4 regions of the Nonomuraea sp. IBHARD001 genome follow, and region 2 is predicted to be linked to each of the others. Evidence: riboswitches for the same ligand, from Rfam matches in the RefSeq annotation. Region 2 holds a riboswitch; each other region holds the start of a gene.
What was found. A riboswitch is a leader RNA that binds a small molecule or an ion and turns the genes downstream of it on or off. The one in region 2 is predicted to bind cobalamin.
Positions count from the first base shown of each region.

Region 1: it holds a riboswitch for cobalamin, as region 2 does, so the genes downstream of both, cobN (cobaltochelatase subunit CobN) here and metE (5-methyltetrahydropteroyltriglutamate--homocysteine S-methyltransferase) in region 2, are expected to answer to the same signal.
Region 3: it holds a riboswitch for cobalamin, as region 2 does, so the genes downstream of both, ACTWNK_RS02235 (ABC transporter substrate-binding protein) here and metE (5-methyltetrahydropteroyltriglutamate--homocysteine S-methyltransferase) in region 2, are expected to answer to the same signal.
Region 4: it holds a riboswitch for cobalamin, as region 2 does, so the genes downstream of both, ACTWNK_RS20430 (CbtB domain-containing protein) here and metE (5-methyltetrahydropteroyltriglutamate--homocysteine S-methyltransferase) in region 2, are expected to answer to the same signal.

Region 1 is NZ_JBWBBW010000002.1:4,039,646-4,043,836, reverse strand. Features, by position in the region: gene ACTWNK_RS20470 (precorrin-8X methylmutase) at 1-297, opposite strand, end outside; gene cobG (precorrin-3B synthase) at 294-1,490, opposite strand; cobalamin riboswitch at 1,511-1,701, shown strand; gene cobN (cobaltochelatase subunit CobN) at 1,739-4,191, shown strand, end outside.
Region 2 is NZ_JBWBBW010000002.1:3,486,146-3,490,336, forward strand. Features, by position in the region: gene metE (5-methyltetrahydropteroyltriglutamate--homocysteine S-methyltransferase) at 1-2,195, opposite strand, end outside; cobalamin riboswitch at 2,328-2,539, opposite strand; gene cobF (precorrin-6A synthase (deacetylating)) at 2,657-3,415, shown strand; gene ACTWNK_RS18085 (hypothetical protein) at 3,448-3,810, opposite strand; gene ACTWNK_RS18090 ((2Fe-2S)-binding protein) at 3,807-4,191, opposite strand, start outside.
Region 3 is NZ_JBWBBW010000002.1:45,743-49,933, reverse strand. Features, by position in the region: gene ACTWNK_RS02240 (FecCD family ABC transporter permease) at 1-576, opposite strand, end outside; gene ACTWNK_RS02235 (ABC transporter substrate-binding protein) at 573-1,583, opposite strand; cobalamin riboswitch at 1,736-1,931, opposite strand; gene ACTWNK_RS02230 (hypothetical protein) at 1,957-2,310, opposite strand; gene ACTWNK_RS02225 (hypothetical protein) at 2,332-2,736, opposite strand; gene ACTWNK_RS02220 (hypothetical protein) at 2,733-3,095, opposite strand; gene ACTWNK_RS02215 (oleate hydratase) at 2,986-4,191, shown strand, end outside.
Region 4 is NZ_JBWBBW010000002.1:4,030,845-4,035,035, forward strand. Features, by position in the region: gene ACTWNK_RS20415 (bifunctional aldolase/short-chain dehydrogenase) at 1-47, shown strand, start outside; gene ACTWNK_RS20420 (rhamnulokinase) at 59-1,405, shown strand; gene ACTWNK_RS20425 (MmcQ/YjbR family DNA-binding protein) at 1,410-1,766, opposite strand; adenosylcobalamin (AdoCbl) riboswitch at 1,823-1,969, shown strand; gene ACTWNK_RS20430 (CbtB domain-containing protein) at 1,970-2,158, shown strand; gene ACTWNK_RS20435 (CbtA family protein) at 2,167-2,937, shown strand; gene ACTWNK_RS20440 (histidine phosphatase family protein) at 2,943-3,680, shown strand; gene ACTWNK_RS20445 (putative cobaltochelatase) at 3,677-4,191, shown strand, end outside.

The sequences.
Region 1 (4,191 bases), 550 kb from region 2:
GCCGAGCAGGCAGAGCACCTCGTTGCCCGCCGGCAGCCTGCGACGGGTGACGCCGGAGGCCACCATGGTCGCGTCGCACAGCACCGGCGCGCCGGCCAGCAGCGCCGTACGGGCCGAGGCGACCACGCGCGGGCTGTGGCCGATGTCGGCGGGCAGATCGGTCATGCCGCACGCGTGGATCATGCGCACGGCGACCCTGGCGACGTCGGCGGGCAGGCCCGACAGGTCGGCCTCGGCCCTGATGGTGGCGAAGGACTGCCGGTAGATCTCCGCGCCGTCGCGGATGTAGTCGCTCACATGTCCCCTGCGTGCTGTGTACGGTAGCCGTCCGCTGTGGCGACGAAGTCGGCCGCTGTCTCGCGTGGCCGTCCGCAACGTCGCTCGCATCCCGACCAGTGCACGGGGAGATTAGCGCCCTTTGCCGGACCCGGCGGCATCACCCCCTGCCCTGCCGCCCAGCGCTCGGCGTCGGCCCGTACGTCGGCGAGCGACTTGGCGCATCCCGGGAGCCCGGTGCACGCGCTCACCCCGGCCAGCGGATGCGCCGCATCGGTGATCAGCCCGGCCGCCGCCAGTTCCCCGATCAGCTCCGCCGCACGCCCCGCCTCCTGGTCGGGCACGACGACCGTACGCCACGGGGTGACGATCAGCCCTCCGGCCTGCGCGGACACGGCCGCCAGCAGCTCGGCCCGCGCCGCCGTCAGCCGCCCCAGAGGCGCACCGGCCACCACCGCCACCCGTCCGTCGGGCTGGACGACGCCTCCGACGGCTGGCGGCGTCCCGTCCCCTCCGGGCGCCCGGCCCACCCCCGCGACGCCGCCCAGCCGTACGGCGCAGCGCGAGGGGCCCTCCTGCAGCTCGGCCAGCCGCCAGGCCGCCGAGCCCTGCGCCTCGCGCTCGTCGAGGAAGGCGTGCGCCGCCGCGACCAGCACGGAGGGCACGAGGGCGGCGGGCGCCCGCAGGCCGCTGTCGGCCCCGGCCAGCAGGACGGCCGCCTCGTCCGCCGCGACGGCCACGGCCGTGACGTCGGCACGCAACGCCCGCACGTCGCCCGAACCGTCGTCCAGCGCGAACAGGAACCGCCCGGGCAGCGAGGCCAGCCGAGGCGTCGAGCACACCCGCTCGTCCAGCTCACGCACCGCCTCCCGCACATCCAGCAGGGTGTGCGAGGAGCGCCCGCTCAGCGGCGAGGCGACGATGTTGCGCACGCGCTCGTGGGTGGCCGAAGGCAGCAGTCCGGCCCGGGCGAGCAGGCCGGCCAGCAGCGGAAGGCCGGTCGCGTCCAGCCCTCTGACCTGGATGTTGCCCCGTGAGGTGAGTTCGAGCACGCCGGAGCCGAGCCGGGCGGCGCCGTCCGCGAGGTCGTGCAGCCCGCTCGCGGTGATCGCGCCTCCCGGCAGCCGTACGCGGGCCAGCAGGCCGTCGGCGGCGGCGTGCGCCGACAGCGCACCGGGACAGGCGTCACGTCGTGATCGTCCGGTTTCAGCCACGTTGAGGATGGTAACGCCAGTTTTCTGGGCCGGATCTGTGTGCCATGCTGAGCGCAGGCGACGGCGCAGAAGGAAGCCGGTGAGAAACCGGCGCGGTCCCGCCACTGTAACCGGGGAGCAAGCCCCACCGCAGGCCACGGTCCGGCGACGGACGGGAAGGCCAGGGGTGAGCGCCGATCCGGGAGCCAGGAGACTTCTGCCGTCGTGACACCCACGACCGGGGCGCGGACCCCGAGGGAGGACCTTTCGTGCGTCCCGAGCACCCCACCGTCCTGCTGCTTTCCACCTCGGACACCGACCTGCTGAGCGCACGCGCCAGCGCCGCCGCCTACCGGCTGGGCAACCCGGCCAGGCTCACGGCCGACGACCTGCCGCCCCTGCTCGACGGCGTCGATCTGGTGGTCGTGCGCATCCTCGGCGGCAGGAGAGCCTGGGAGGACGGGCTCGACGCCCTGCTCGCGGGCCCCAGGCCGGTCGTGGTGCTCGGCGGCGAGCAGGCGCCGGACGCCGAGCTCATGGAGCTGTCCACGGTGAGCGGCGGTGTCTGCGCCGAGGCGCACGCCTATCTCGCGCACGGCGGACCGGCCAACCTGGGCGAGCTGCACGCCTTCCTGTCCGACACCGTGCTGCTGACCGGGCACGGTTTCGCCGCCCCCGAGCCCACCCCCTCATGGGGACCGCTGCCGCGCACCGCCGCCGCGACCGACGGCCCCGTCATCGGCGTCCTGTACTACCGCGCGCACCACGTGGCCGGGAACACCGCCTTCGTCGAGACGCTCTGCCAGGCCGTCGAGGCCTCAGGCGGGCGGGCGCTGCCGGTGTTCTGCTCCTCGCTGCGGACGGCCGAGCCCGAGCTGCTGGAGGTGCTGCGCCAGGCCGACGCCCTGGTGGTGACCGTCCTGGCCGCCGGAGGGTCCAAGCCCGCCTCGGCCGGAGCCGGGGGCGACGACGCCGCCTGGGACGTGGGCGCGCTCGCCGGGCTCGACGTGCCGATCCTGCAAGGCCTGTGCCTGACGACCAGCCGCGAGGCGTGGGAGGCCAACGACGACGGCCTGTCCCCGCTGGACGCCGCCTCGCAGGTGGCCATCCCCGAGTTCGACGGGCGCATCATCACCGTGCCCTTCTCCTTCAAGGAGATCGACGAGGACGGGCTGACCGTCTACGTGGCCGACGAGGAGCGCGCCGCCAGGGTCGCGGGCATCGCCGTACGGCACGGGCTGCTGCGGCACGTGGCTCCCGGCGACAAGCGGATCGCGGTGATGCTGTCGGCCTACCCGACCAAGCACTCCAGGATCGGCAACGCGGTCGGGCTGGACACCCCGGCCAGTGTGGTCAAGCTGCTGGCCGTGCTCCAGCAGGAGGGCTACGACCTGGGCGAGGGCTTCCCCGGCGTGGCGGACGCCGACGGCGACGCGCTGATCCACGCGCTGATCGCGGCGGGCGGCCAGGACGCCGACTGGCTGACCGAGGAGCAGCTCGCGGGCAATCCCGTGCGCATCCCCGGCGCCCGCTACGCCGAGTACTTCGGCACGCTGCCCGCCGCGCTGCGCGAAGGCGTCGAGGAGCACTGGGGCCCCGCGCCCGGCGAGCTGTTCACGCACGAGGGCGACATCGTGCTCGCGGCGCTGCGCGCGGGCAACGTCGTGGTCATGGTGCAGCCGCCGCGCGGTTTCGGCGAGAACCCGATCGCCATCTACCACGACCCGGACCTGCCGCCCAGCCATCACTACCTGGCCGCCTACCGCTGGCTGGCCGACGACTTCGGCGCGCACGCCGTCGTGCACGTCGGCAAGCACGGCAACCTGGAGTGGCTGCCGGGCAAGTCGGCGGGCCTGTCGGCCGCCTGCGGGCCGGACGCCGCGCTCGGGGACGTGCCGCTGATCTACCCCTTCCTGGTCAACGACCCCGGCGAGGGCACCCAGGCCAAGCGCAGGGCGCACGCGGTGCTCGTCGACCACATGGTGCCGCCGATGGCCCGCGCCGAGACCTACGGCGACATCGCCCGCCTGGAGCAGCTGCTGGACGAGCACGCCTCGATCGCGGCGATGGACCCGGCCAAGCTGCCCGCGATCAGGGCGCAGATCTGGACGCTCATCCAGGCGGCCAAGCTCGACCACGACCTCGGGCTGGCCGACCGGCCGCACGACACCGAGTTCGACGACTTCCTGCTGCACGTCGACGGCTGGCTGTGCGAGGTGAAGGACGCCCAGATCCGCGACGGCCTGCACGTGCTGGGCGCGGCCCCGCAGGGCGCCACTCGGGTCGACCTGGTGCTGGCGATGCTGCGGGCCAGGCAGATGTGGGCCGGTCAGGAGTCGCTGCCCGGACTGCGCGAGGCGCTCGGCCTGGCCGAGGACGGCTCGGCCGGGCGGGTGAGCGTCGACGAGGCCGAGGCGAAGGCCCGTGCGCTCGTCCAGGCCATGGAGGACTCCGGCTGGTCGAAGGCCGCCTCCGGCGAGGTCACCGCGCGGGTGCTCGGCGGGCCCGACGCGCTGGTGACGAGCATCCTGGAGTTCGCCTCGGCCGAGGTCGTGCCCAGGCTGGCCCGCACGACCGACGAGCTCACCCATCTGACCCACGCGCTGGCCGGAGGCTACGTGCCCGCCGGGCCGAGCGGCTCGCCGCTGCGCGGGCTGATCAACGTGCTGCCGACCGGCCGCAACTTCTACTCCGTCGACCCGAGGGCCGTGCCCAGCCGCCT
Region 2 (4,191 bases):
ATCGGGATCGCGGCCAGCCCCTCGCGCAGCAGCGAGGCGACCTCCTGCACGCCGGGCACGCGCGGCGAGTGGATGTCGTAGACGCCGGGGCCGACCTCACGCGGGTACCCGGCCCCGGCCAGCTCGTGCGCCACCTGCATGTGCGAACGGGCCGCCTCCAGGCTGATCACGTCGGCGTCGAGGTCGTCGATCGCGCCCAGGATCTCGCCGAACTCCGCGTAGCACATGTGCGTGTGGATCTGCGTGTCCTCCGCGACCGAGGCCGTGGCCAGGCGGAACGCCTCGGTCGCCCAGGCCAGGTAGGCGGCCCTGCCGGAGGCGCGCAGCGGGAGCGTCTCGCGCAGGGCGGGCTCGTCCACCTGGATGACGGCCGTGCCCGCCGCCTCCAGGTCGGCCACCTCGTCGCGCAGCGCCAGCGCGACCTGCCTGGCGGTCTCGCCCAGCGGCTGGTCGTCGCGGACGAACGACCACGCCAGCATCGTCACCGGCCCGGTCAGCATGCCCTTGACCGGCCTGTCGGTCTGCGACTGCGCGTAGGTCGTCCAGCGCAGCGTCATCGGCTCCGGCCTGGACACGTCGCCCGCCAGGATCGGCGGCCGTACGTACCTGGTGCCGTAGGACTGCACCCAGCCGTTCAGCGTGGCCACATAGCCGGTGAGCTGCTCGGCGAAGTACTGGACCATGTCGTTGCGCTCCGGCTCGCCGTGCACCAGGACGTCGAGCCCGGCCGCCTCCTGGAAGGCGAGCACCTGCCTGATCTCGGCCGCGATCCGCTCGTCGTAGTCCGTCTCGCCGATGCGCCCGGCCCGCAGGTCGGCCCGTGCCGTACGCAGCTCGGCGGTCTGCGGGAAGGACCCGATGGTCGTCGTCGGCAGCGGCGGCAGCCCCAGCCGCTCCCGCTGCGCCCCGGCCCGCTTCTCGTACGGCGTCGCGCGACGCGTGTCGGCCTCGGTCACGGCCTCGGCCCGCGCGCGTACGGCGGGGTCGCGGGTGAGCGCGGAGGAGGCGCGTGCGGCACGGGCCGCCCTGTTGGCCGCGAACGACTGCGCGATCGCGTCCGGCCCCTCGGTCAGCGCCCTGGTCAGCGTGACCACCTCGGCGCTCTTCTGCGCGGCGAACGCCAGCCAGGCGGCGATCTCGGGATCGATCTCCGTCTCGGCGGCGGCGTCGACCGGCACGTGCAGCAGCGAGCAGGACGCGGACACGTCCAGGCGCTCGGCCTGGCCCAGCAGTGCGGCCAGGGTGCTCAGCGACTGGTCCAGGTCGTTGATCCACACATTGCGCCCGTCGACCACACCCGCGATCAGCCGCTTGCCCGGCAGGCCGCCGAGCGCCGTCAGGTCCTCCAGGTTGGCGGCGGCGGGCCCGGTGAAGTCGATCGCCAGCCCCTCGACGGGCGCGGCGGCCAGCACCGGCAGCGCCTCGCCCAGCCGGTCGAAGTAGCTCGCGACGACGATCTGCGGCCGGTCGGTGAGCGAGCCGAGCCGCGCGTAGGCGGAGGCGACCGCGTCGAGCACCTCGCGCGGCCGGTCCTGCACCAGCGCGGGCTCGTCGAGCTGCACCCAGGCGGCTCCCTCGGCCCGCAGTGCGGCGAGCACCTCGGCATAGACGGGCAGCAGCCGCTCCAGCAGCGACAGCGGGTCGAATCCGGGGTCGACGCCGGGCGCGGCCTTGGCCAGCAGCAGGTAGGTGACGGGCCCGACCAGGACCGGCCTGGCCGCGTGCCCCTGCGCGACGGCCTCGCGCAGCTCGGCGACCTGCTTGGCCGGATCGGCCGTGAACACGGTGTCAGGCCCGAGCTCGGGCACCAGGTAGTGGTAGTTGGTGTCGAACCACTTCGTCATCTCCAGCGGCGCGACCTCCTGCGTGCCCCTGGCCATGGCGAAGTACCCGTCCAGTGGGTCGGCCGCCACGGCCGCGCGGTGGCGCTCGGGCACGGCGCCGACCATGACGGTGGTGTCCAGCACGTGGTCGTACAGGGAGAAGTCGCCGGTGGGCAGTTCGGCGAGCCCGGCGTCGGCCAGGCGCCGCCAGGTGTCGCGGCGCAGCACGGCCGAGGTGGCATGCAGTTCGGCGGCGCTCACCCGGCCGGCCCAGTAGCCCTCGACGGCCTTCTTGAGCTCACGGTCGGGGCCCTGGCGCGGATGGCCGTACACGGTGGCCAGTGAGCCGGGGGAAGCAGCGGTGTCGGTCACGAAACTCTCCTTCGCGAGTCACGGGTGACCCCGACGGGTCCCGGGACGCGAAGGCACGACCGCGAGGCGGCGTGCGACGCCGCCGACCGGGTCAGCCGGCCCGCCCACGAGGCCATCGACGTCGCCGCGCGCGGACGCGCACGGGCAGTGGCAGGTCTTCGGACTCGTGGGCGTGCTGCTCGTGCCTAGTGGCCGTCGCTTCCCTGATCCGCGTGCGGATCCAGTGCATGTGACGGCGGTCGTTCCCACTCACCGCTGCGGGGCAGTCCCGGATTCACACCGGGTTCCCTCTTGCGACGCGCCTGCCCGGCTGGCAGGGCGAACCGACTGCACGCACCACCATAGGCCGCCCCGGCCCGAGCGCAAAGCCGGGAGCCCCGATCACCGCCCGGATCGGCGGGAGGGCGGAAAGCCGGGAGCCCGATCACTACCTCGATGGGCGGGAGGGCAGACTGTGCCGGGTGAAGCGAATCCTCATCATCGGCATCGGCGCCGGGGACCCCGGCCACCTCACCCTGCGGGCGGTCGAGGCCATCGCCTCGGCCGACGTGTTCTTCGTCCTGGGCAAGGGCGAGGCCAAGCACGACCTGCTCGACCTGCGCCGGACGATGATCGAGACGCATGCCCGCCCGCCGTACCGTGTGGTCGAGGCGGCCGATCCGGAACGCGACCGGACCACGCCCGCCTACACCGAGGCGGTCGAGCGGTGGCGCTCGCGGCGGGCCGGGCTGTACGAGGCGTTCGTCCGCGAGGAGCTGGGCGACGGCCAGGTCGGGGCGATCCTGGTGTGGGGCGATCCCGGGCTCTACGACAGCACGCTGGCCGGGATCGAGGAGGTGCTGGCCAAGGGGGAGGTCGCCTTCGAGTACGAGGTGGTCGCGGGCATCACGAGCGTGTCGGCGCTGACCGCCGCGCACCGCACCAGCCTGACCAGTGTCGCCAAGCCCGTGCACATCACTACCGGCCGCCGCCTGGCCGCCGAGGGGCCTGACGCCGACGACGTGGCGGTCATGCTCGACGCGCACTGCGCCTTCGCCGGGCTGGGCGAGGAGTACCACATCTACTGGGGGGCCTACCTCGGCACGCCCGACGAGATCCTCGTCTCGGGACCGGTGCCCGAGGTGGCCGAACGCATCAAGGAGTTGCGCGCCGCCGCACGCGAGCGCAAGGGGTGGATCATGGACACGTACCTGCTGCGACGCGTGACGCCCGGCGCGTAGGGGCTTGCCCGCCGGGCGCTTGCCCCTCCTCCTCACGCCAGGGGCAGGGTCCCGCGTTGCGGTCTGACCCGGCGTGGCGGGGTGAAGGCGTGCAGGCCGAGGATGTCGGGCATGGGGGCCAGGCCGGGACCGCCCGCCTCGATCCAGGCGGCGATGTCGCCGGCCGCGCCCGGATGGTTGACCAGGCCGAGCCACACCGGCCTGCCGCCCGCCGCCCTGCCCTCGGGCGAGGGCCGTACGACGACCACATTGGCCTGCTCGCACACGTCCAGGCACTCGCTGAGGCGTACCTCGGCGATCTCCGACAGCAGGCGCACCTGTTCGTCGTGGTCGAGCGCGGGCACCTTGCGTGTGCTGCCGCAGCAGCAGTCCCTGCAGACGGTCAGGCCGCTCATCGTCGTCCTTCGGGGGAGGGGCGCCATTGGGCGCTGCGGGTCGGCGGGTCGATCAGCGCGCAGTCGCCGCACATCCCGCCGCCGGGCAGCCGGTAGTACAGGCAGCACGTGCGCCTGACGAAGAAGGGCGCTCCGGGCACCGGCTGGATCAGCTCGCCGCCCCCGCGCAGCACGCCCAGCCCGAGCAGCTCACGCCCGAGCGCCGTGGCCCGCCCGCCGAGCCCCGGCCTGGCCAGCACCAGGGCGCGTACGGCTCCCGCAAGCGCCGACGCCGCATTGCCCCACAGCAGGCCGGGCGAGATCTTCACCACGCCGAGCACGGCCTGGACCAGCGGCGCCAGCAGGCCGGTGGCGACGACGCGGTAGAGGTGCGCCGCGCTC
Region 3 (4,191 bases), 3.4 Mb from region 2:
CTTGTGTGGATCGCCGGATGTGATGATCAGATAGCTGGCCACGGCCGAAAGCACCTCGGCGGTGGCGACTCCCGCCAGCACCAGCCGCACGGTGGTCATCCGCCCTCCGGCCCGCGCGAGGAAGTACACCGCGACCAGTGCGCCCAGCGCCCCCGCGAACGCCGCGACCGGCAGCGAGAACGCCCCCAGCACGGTGACGCCCGACACCATGACCACGACCGCCCCCACCGAAGCCCCGGAGGAGACGCCGAGCAGCATCGGATCGGCCAGCGGATTGCGGACGAGCGCCTGCAGGGCCATCCCGCACACCGACAGCCCCGCGCCCACGACCCCGCACAGCAGGATCCTGGGCACGCGCACGTCCATCACGATCGTCTCCCTGACCGCCGTCCACACCGGCTCGACCAGCGCCGGATGCACGCGGTGCAGCACGATCGCCCACACCTCGCCGAACGGCACGCCGACCGACCCGACCGCGACGCCCGCCGTACCCGCGAGCACCAGCACCCCACCGAGCACCACCAGCACGACCGGGTACGGCAGGCGCGCGGCGCGTGCCGTGACGAGCTTGGTCACGCGAACCGATCCGGGTGGATCTGCGTGGCCAGCGAGCGCACGGCCTCGGGCACGCGCACGCCGAGCACCGCCGACGACAACGGCAGGACCGCGAACCGCTTGTTCTTGATCGCGGGCACGTCCTTGAGCGCCGGGTTGGCCAGCAGGAACTCCTTCTTCTTGGCCACGGGCTGGTCGCCGTAGTCGTAGATGACGATCACGTCGGGCGAGCGGTCGGCGACCTGCTCGAAGGAGACGTCGGCCCAGGTCTTGTTCACGTCGGCGAAGATGTTGCCCGCCCCGGCCAGCTTGATCATCTCGTTGCCGATTCCCGCGCCGCCCGCGGTGAAGGCGGTCTTCTCGCCGCTGTCGTAGACGAACACCTTCAGCGGGTCGACGCCGTCGAGCTTGGCCTTCACCCCGTCGAGCACCGTGCGCATCAGCACGACCTGCTCGTCGGCGCGCTCGGGCACGGCGAAGATCTTGCCGATCGTGCGGATCTCCTCCTCGATCAGCGCCGCGTTCACCGGGCCTTCGGGGCACTGCTCGAGGTTGACGTAGGAGGGGATCCCGGCCTTGGTCAGCGCCTCACGGCTGCGGCCGGACTTCTCGTCGAACCCGCTGGCGAACCCCGCGTACACGAAGTCGGGCTCGGCCGACAGCAGCACCTCGTAGGAGGGGTACTCCTTGGCCAGCACCTTGATGCCCTGGTACGCGCTCGCGAACTCAGGAAGGACCTTGTCGTCGAGGTAGGCCGTACCGACCATCGACTTGGCCAGGCCGAGGGCGAGCATGATCTCGGTCGCGTGCTGGTTGAGCGTCACCGCGCGCTGCGGCGGACGCTGGAAGGTACTGCTCACGCCGCAGTTGGTGATCGTCAGCGGGAACCCGGCGAGCGCCGAGGGCGCGGCGGCCGTGGGGGGCGTGGGAGGCGTGGCGCTGGTCTGGCCGGTGGCGCCGCAGGCGGAGGCCAGCATGGCTGTGACGATCAGGGGGATGGCAAGGAGCGAGCGTCGGCTCGTCGTCATGACGGGTCCTTTCACTCACGGGCGAGCCCGTAGAGCGGGGGCGATGAGCCGGATCATCGAAGAAGGGACCCGTGACGCGGACAGCCCGAAGGACCTCATGCCAGTCGGCACGGCGACCACCGTTCCTCTCTTGGGGAGATCCGCCCCAATTTCTGTGAGGAGGCGACCGCGTGAGTCTCCTGGCTCTCGGGTCTGGGCTCGTCCCGGCCTTCCCACCCGTATGGGCAGTGGCTCGTTCGGGATCCGCTCGCCGATCACAGTGGCGGGACCGCACCGGATTCACACCGGTTTCCTCGTTCCGCCGTCGCCTACGCCGCCCATGCTCGCACAAAGCCCAGCAAAACCATGCGCCACCCCCTGCTGCGCCCCACCTTCACCAGCTCTCCCGCCACCAGTGCCAGTCGCCCCGCTCATGCACGATCATGAGCCCCGCCGCCGGATCCGCGTTGTTCACCGGCTCCTCACCGCCCGGCCGCCACAGATAGCCCGAAGGCTCATACGCGTGGCCGTGGCTCTCCACGAAGAGCACCTGCCCGTCCTCTCTGTAGACGTGGTCGAACATGATCTCCCCGATCCGCACCGGCCCCTTGATCTCCGCCCCCTCCTTCCGCAGGCTCATCGCGGCCTTCTCCATCTCCCCCATCGACCTCTCGAACCGCCCGAAGTACCACCCACACCCCTGCACCAACACCGCCAGCACCACACCCACCACGACCAGCTTCCGCACGATGCTCCCCCGCTTCCGCGTCTAGTAGCAGCGCCAATCGCCGTCCCAGTCGTGCGAGTCGTACGCCTCGACGATGACGCGTCCGCCCTTGTCCTGGGGTTCGAAGTACAGGGAGATCGTCGCCTTGCTCTCGACTCCGGCGACCGTCACTCCTTCGTAGTGGCGTTGGATCTCCTGCGGGGTCAGCCCGGTCCGCATGGTGATCCGCACGCGGTAGTCGCAGGAGCTACCGCTGCCGCCGACCAGGTTCTTGCCGAAGACCGCGTCGCCCTCCCGGTAGAAGTGGTCCTGCGTCTGCGGAGGCCGGGGACGGTCGTGGAAACGCTGGTAGAAGTCATCCAGCCGCCCGTCGTCCCGCCAGACCGGCACCAACACCGCCAGCCCCAGCCCGAGAATCGGCAGCAGCGCCAGCCATCTCGCCTTCACGCGACCGCCTCGCCAGCCATCTCGCGCAGGCTCCTGCGCAACACCTCCACCGCCTCGCCGTCGACCCGCAGCTCCACCCAGACGCTCTCCCGCACCCCCAGGTCCTCCGCCGCCTCCGGCGTGAACCCCAGCCGTACCCCACCGTCCTCGAACGCGACACCCGTCAGCCCGCCGTACGTCGTGCGCTGGTCCTCTCGGACGATGCAGTAGGTGTTCATGTCCCCTTCGTCCGGGTCGTCGGGCGATGGCATGAAGATCAATGCGACGCCGTCCCCGTCCTCGAACTCCGCGATCCCGAGCACGTCCTCGTCCCGCCCGACCACGCGCGCCACCATGCTCCCCAGCGGCTCATATGTCATCCGAAACACTCCTCCACGAAGCAGACGAAAGGACACTCCGCCCCTGTGTGAGTCCATACGCCCACGGGCAGGAAGATCACGTACACGGTGGGTGATCGGGGGCGGAATGTACTACAGCAGTGGGAACTATGAGGCTTTTGCGCGGCCGCGTAAACCGGAAGGTGTGGACGGGAAGACGGCGTGGTTCGTGGGGGCGGGGCTGGCGTCGCTGGCGGGGGCGGCGTTCCTCGTCCGGGACGGCGGGATGGCCGGGGAGCGGATCACCGTACTGGAGCGGCTGCGGCTGCCGGGCGGAGCGCTGGACGGGATCAAGGAGCCGGAGAAGGGGTTCGTGGTCAGGGGCGGGCGCGAGATGGAGAACCATTTCGAATGCCTCTGGGACCTGTTCAGGTCGATTCCCTCGCTGGAGATCGAGGGCGCGAGTGTGCTCGACGAGTTCTACTGGCTGAACAAGGACGACCCGAACTTCTCCCTCCAGCGCGTCACCGAGAAACAGGGCCAGGACGCCCACACCAACGGCCTGTTCGCCCTCAACGACAAAGCGCAGAAGAACCTCGTCAAGGTATTCCTCGCCACCCGCGAGGAAATGGAGGACAAGCGCATCGACGAGGTGTTCGGCGAGGACTTCCTGAGCAGTACGTTCTGGCTGTACTGGCGCACGATGTTCGCCTTCGAGCAATGGCATTCGGCGCTGGAGATGAAGCTCTACCTGCATCGCTTCATCCATCACATCGGCGGCCTGCCGGACTTCTCGGCGCTGAAGTTCACCAAGTACAACCAGTACGAGTCGCTGGTGCTGCCGCTCTACACCTGGCTGCTCGACCAGGGTGTGGTGTTCCATTTCAGCACCGAGGTGACCGACGTCGACTTCACCTTCCGCGGCAACAGCAAGCAGGCCTCGCACCTGCACTGGAAGCGCGACGGCGAACCGGGAGGCGTCGACCTCGGCCCGGACGACCTGCTGTTCATGACGATCGGCTCACTGACCGAGAACTCCGACAACGGCGACCAGCACACGCCCGCGCGCCTGAACGAGGGCCCGGCCCCGGCCTGGGACCTGTGGCGTGCCATCGCGGCCAAGGACCCGTCCTTCGGC
Region 4 (4,191 bases), 540 kb from region 2:
TGCTGGTGCCCGTCGACGCGGGCGTCGCCGCGGCGTTCCTGCGATGAACACACGACCGATGAGCACACGACCCACGCACACGCGGTGGGCCGCCGTCGACCTCGGCGCCTCCAGCGGGCGGGTCGTGGTGGCCGAGATCGGGCCCGGCGGCGCGGACGTGCGGCTGCGCGAGGCGCACAGGTTCGCGAACGTGCCGGTGCGGGCGGGCGGCGTCCTGCACTGGGACGTCCTGCGCCTGCACCGCGGCGTGCTCGAAGGGCTGCGCGCGGCCGGGCCGGTCGACGGGATCGGCGTGGACGGCTGGGCGGTCGACTACGGGCTGCTCGACGCCGACGGGCGGCTGCTCGGCAACCCCGTGCACTACCGCGACGGCCGTACCTCATCGGTCGGCGACCCGGGACTGTGGGAGCGCACGGGCATCGCGTGGCAGCCGTTCAACACCGTCAACCAGTTGCGCTCGGCCGCCGGGTCGGCGCAACTCGCGGCGGCCAGGACGCTGCTGCTGGTGCCCGACCTGATCGTGTACTGGCTGACGGGCCGGATCGGCGCCGAGCTGACCAACGCCTCGACCACCCAGCTCCTCGACCCGCGTACCCAGGCGTGGGACACCGCGCTGATGGGCGAGCTCGGCATCGACGCGTCCCTGTTCCCGCCGATCGCCGCGCCGGGCGAGCGGCTGGGCGTCACCGGCGACGGCACGCCGGTGCTCGCCGTCGCCTCGCACGACACGGCCTCGGCCGTGGCCGCGGTGCCCGCCGCCGGGCCCGCCTTCGCCTACATCTCGTGCGGCACCTGGTCGCTGGCCGGGCTCGAGCTGGACGCGCCCGTGACGACGGCCGAGGCCGGGGCCGCCGGGTTCACCAACGAGGCGGGCCTCGACGGCACGGTCAGGTTCCTGCGCAACGTCACGGGCCTGTGGCTGCTGCAGGAGTGCCTGCGTACCTGGGGCACGGCCGACCTGGACGGCCTGCTGGCCGGGGCGGCCGAGGTGCGGGGCGGGCCGGTCGTGGACGTCTCGGACCCGGCCTTCCAGCCGCCGGGCGACATGCCGGCCAGGATCGCCGACGCCTGCGTGCGCGCGGGCCTGCGTCCGCCCGCGACCCGGGCCGAGACCGTGCGGTGCGTGCTGGACTCGCTGGCCGAGGGGCACCGCCGTGCGATCGAGGACGCGGTCAGGCTGTCGGGCCGCCCTGTGGAGGTCGTGCACCTGGTCGGCGGCGGCTCGCGCAACGCCCTGCTGTGCCGCCTGACCGCACGCGCGTGCGGCCTGCCGGTCCTCGCGGGTCCGGCCGAGGCCACCGCGCTCGGCAACGCCCTGGTCCAGGCGCGGGCGGCAGGCGCCGTGCCCGACGTGCGCGCCGCCGTACGGCAGAGCTTCGCGCCGGTGCGCCACGAGCCGGACTGACCGCTCAGGGCACCGGGTGGCCGCGGTCGTCGACGAGGACGCGGAGCTTCTTCGGGACGCACATGCGCCAGGCGTCCACGACCAGCTCGCGCATCTCGTCGGCGCCCAGGGCCGACATCCTGGCCATCACCCACTGGTAGCGCATGCTCGACTCGGGCGGAAGCAGGAACTTCTCCGGCTCGGCGGCGACCAGGGCCGCGCGCTCCTCCTTGGGGAAGCCGAAGCCCATGAGGGTCTCGTCGCGGGAGAAGGCGACGTAGACGATCGAGCCGACCCTGAACTTCACCCTGTCCCTGATCAGGTGTTCGGTGGTCCGGGGGAGGGTGACGGCCAGTCGGCGTACGTCGTCGACGGTGAGCATGAACAGCCTTCCTACCCTAGGCGACGTTGTTGACGGGCGTGATGGAAAACGATACGTTCCGGATGATTTCGCGGTGGCCGATGGGAAATCCGGTGAGATGCCGGTGCGGTCGCGCCACTGTATCCGGGCCTTGAGCCCGGGAGCCAGGTCTCTTGGCCGCCGCGTCCTCATGCATTGGGACGCGTGATCCCTAAGGAGGCCTGATGAGTGACCTGACCGGTCCGACGACCGTGCCCTTGCCCAGCCTGCGCCCTTGGCTGCTGGCCGTGCCGGTGTTCCTGCTGCTGGCGTATCTGGTGCTGATGGACAACGGCGCCATCTCGCAGACGGGTACGTTCCTCCACGAACTCATGCACGACGGGCGTCACCTGCTCGGCGTGCCCTGCCACTAGGGGACGTCGTGGTACGCACCCTGCTCGTCCGGGGCCTGCTCGTGGGGCTGGTCGCCGGACTGATCGCCGCTGCCTTCGCCTTCACGCTCGGGGAGCCGCGCGTCGACGCGGCCATCGCCATCGAGGAGGCTGCGGCGGCCGCCGCGCCCCCCGCGGCCGAGCCCGAGCCCGCCGACGGCCACTCGCACGAGGAGGCCGAGGTCACCAGACCCATGCAGAAGGCCGGCCTCTTCCTCGCACTCGGCCTGTACGGCGTCGCGGTCGGCGGCGTGTTCGCCCTCGTGTTCGCCGGGCTGCGCGGCCGGGTCGGTCCCCGCTCGGACGCCGCCCTGGCCGTCGTGGCCTCGGCCACGGCTTTCGTCGCCGTCATCGTTGTACCGTTCCTGAAATATCCGGCCAACCCTCCGGCGGTGGGGGATCCCGAGACCATCAACAGCAGGACCCTGCTGTACGTGGTCATGGTGCTGGTCGGCCTCGCCGCCACCGCCGTCGCGGTCGCCACCGCGCGCAGGGTGTCGCCGGGCAGCGGGCCGTGGGCCAAGTGGGGCGGTGCGGTCCTGGCCTTCCTGGTGCCGGTCGTGGCCGCGTGGCTGCTGCTGCCGAAGATCGACGAGGTCGCCGAAGGCTTCCCCGCCTCGCTGCTCTGGGAGTTCAGGCTGGCCTCGCTCGGGACGCAGCTGGTGTTCTGGACGGCGTTCGGCGTGCTGTTCGGCTATGTCGGCGACCGCGCCGCCCGCACCCGCGACCTGCGCGCCGTCCCGGCGACCTCACCGGGCTGAGCGGCATGCCCGCAGGTCGTCGCCTGCTGTTCGTCAGGCAGGCCATGACCCCGGGCATGCGCGAAGCCCGCTTCCCCGGCACCCCCGTCCTGGACGCCCACGGCCCCCGGCCCGCCGCTTTGCCGGGCGGGGCAGGGGCAGGCGCACGGACCGCGAGCCGGGAGCCCGGCCCTCCTCTGGAGGGCCGAACCGCCCCCGGGTCGCTCGATCCGGCCGATCGGCCGGACCCGGCGGCGCTGGCCAAGGCCACGCAGTTGCGCGACGCCGTCGCGCGCTGGGCGCGGGGGGCGGTGGTGTGCAGATGCGCGCCGCATCCCTCCGCCATGGCGACCGGCCGGGCGCTCGGCCTGACGCCGGTCGCCGAGGACGTGCTGGCCGAGGCCGACCACGGGCGCTGGAGCGGCCTGCCGTACGCGGCGGTCGCCGTGGAGGAGCCGCAGGCGCTGGCCGGGTGGCTGGCCGATGCCGGGTCGGCGCCGCACGGCGGGGAGAGCCTCGACGCCATGGTCGACCGGGTGGCGGCCAGGCTGGCGGTGTTCGGGGCCGCCTCGCACGCCAGGCTGGGGGAGAGCGTCGTGCTGATCGGCGACGCGGGGCTGATCCGCGCCGGGCTGTGTCACGCGCTCGGGCTGCCGTCGTCCGCGGGCCTGCGCTTCGACCTCGCCCCCCTGTCCTTCACCGAGCTGACCGCCGCCGGGAACGGCTGGCGGATCGCCTACGTCAACAGGAAGGTCCCTTCGTGATCCCTGCCTATCCGTTCAGCGCCGTCGTCGGCCTGGCGGACCTCAAGCTCGCACTGGTGCTGAACGCCGTCTCGCCACGCGTGGGCGGCGTCCTGGTGCGAGGCGAGAAGGGCACCGCCAAGTCCACGATCGTCAGGGCGCTGGCCGCCCAGCTGCCGCCGGTGGAGGTGGTATCGGGCTGCCGGTTCGGCTGCGACCCCGCCGCGCCCGACGCCTCCTGCCCCGACGGGCCGCACGAGAAGGGCGCGGGATCGCAGGTCAGGGCCGCCGCGCTGGTGGAGCTGCCGGTGGGCGCGGCCGAGGACAGGCTGGTCGGCTCGCTCGACCTGGAGCGGGCGCTGACCGAGGGCGTGAAGGCGTTCGAGCCCGGCCTGCTGGCCGCGGCCCATCGGGGCGTGCTCTATGTCGACGAGGTGAACCTGCTGCACGACCACCTGGTCGACCTGCTGCTCGACGCCGCCGCGCTCGGCACCAACTATGTGGAGCGCGAGGCCGTGTCGGTGCGGCACGC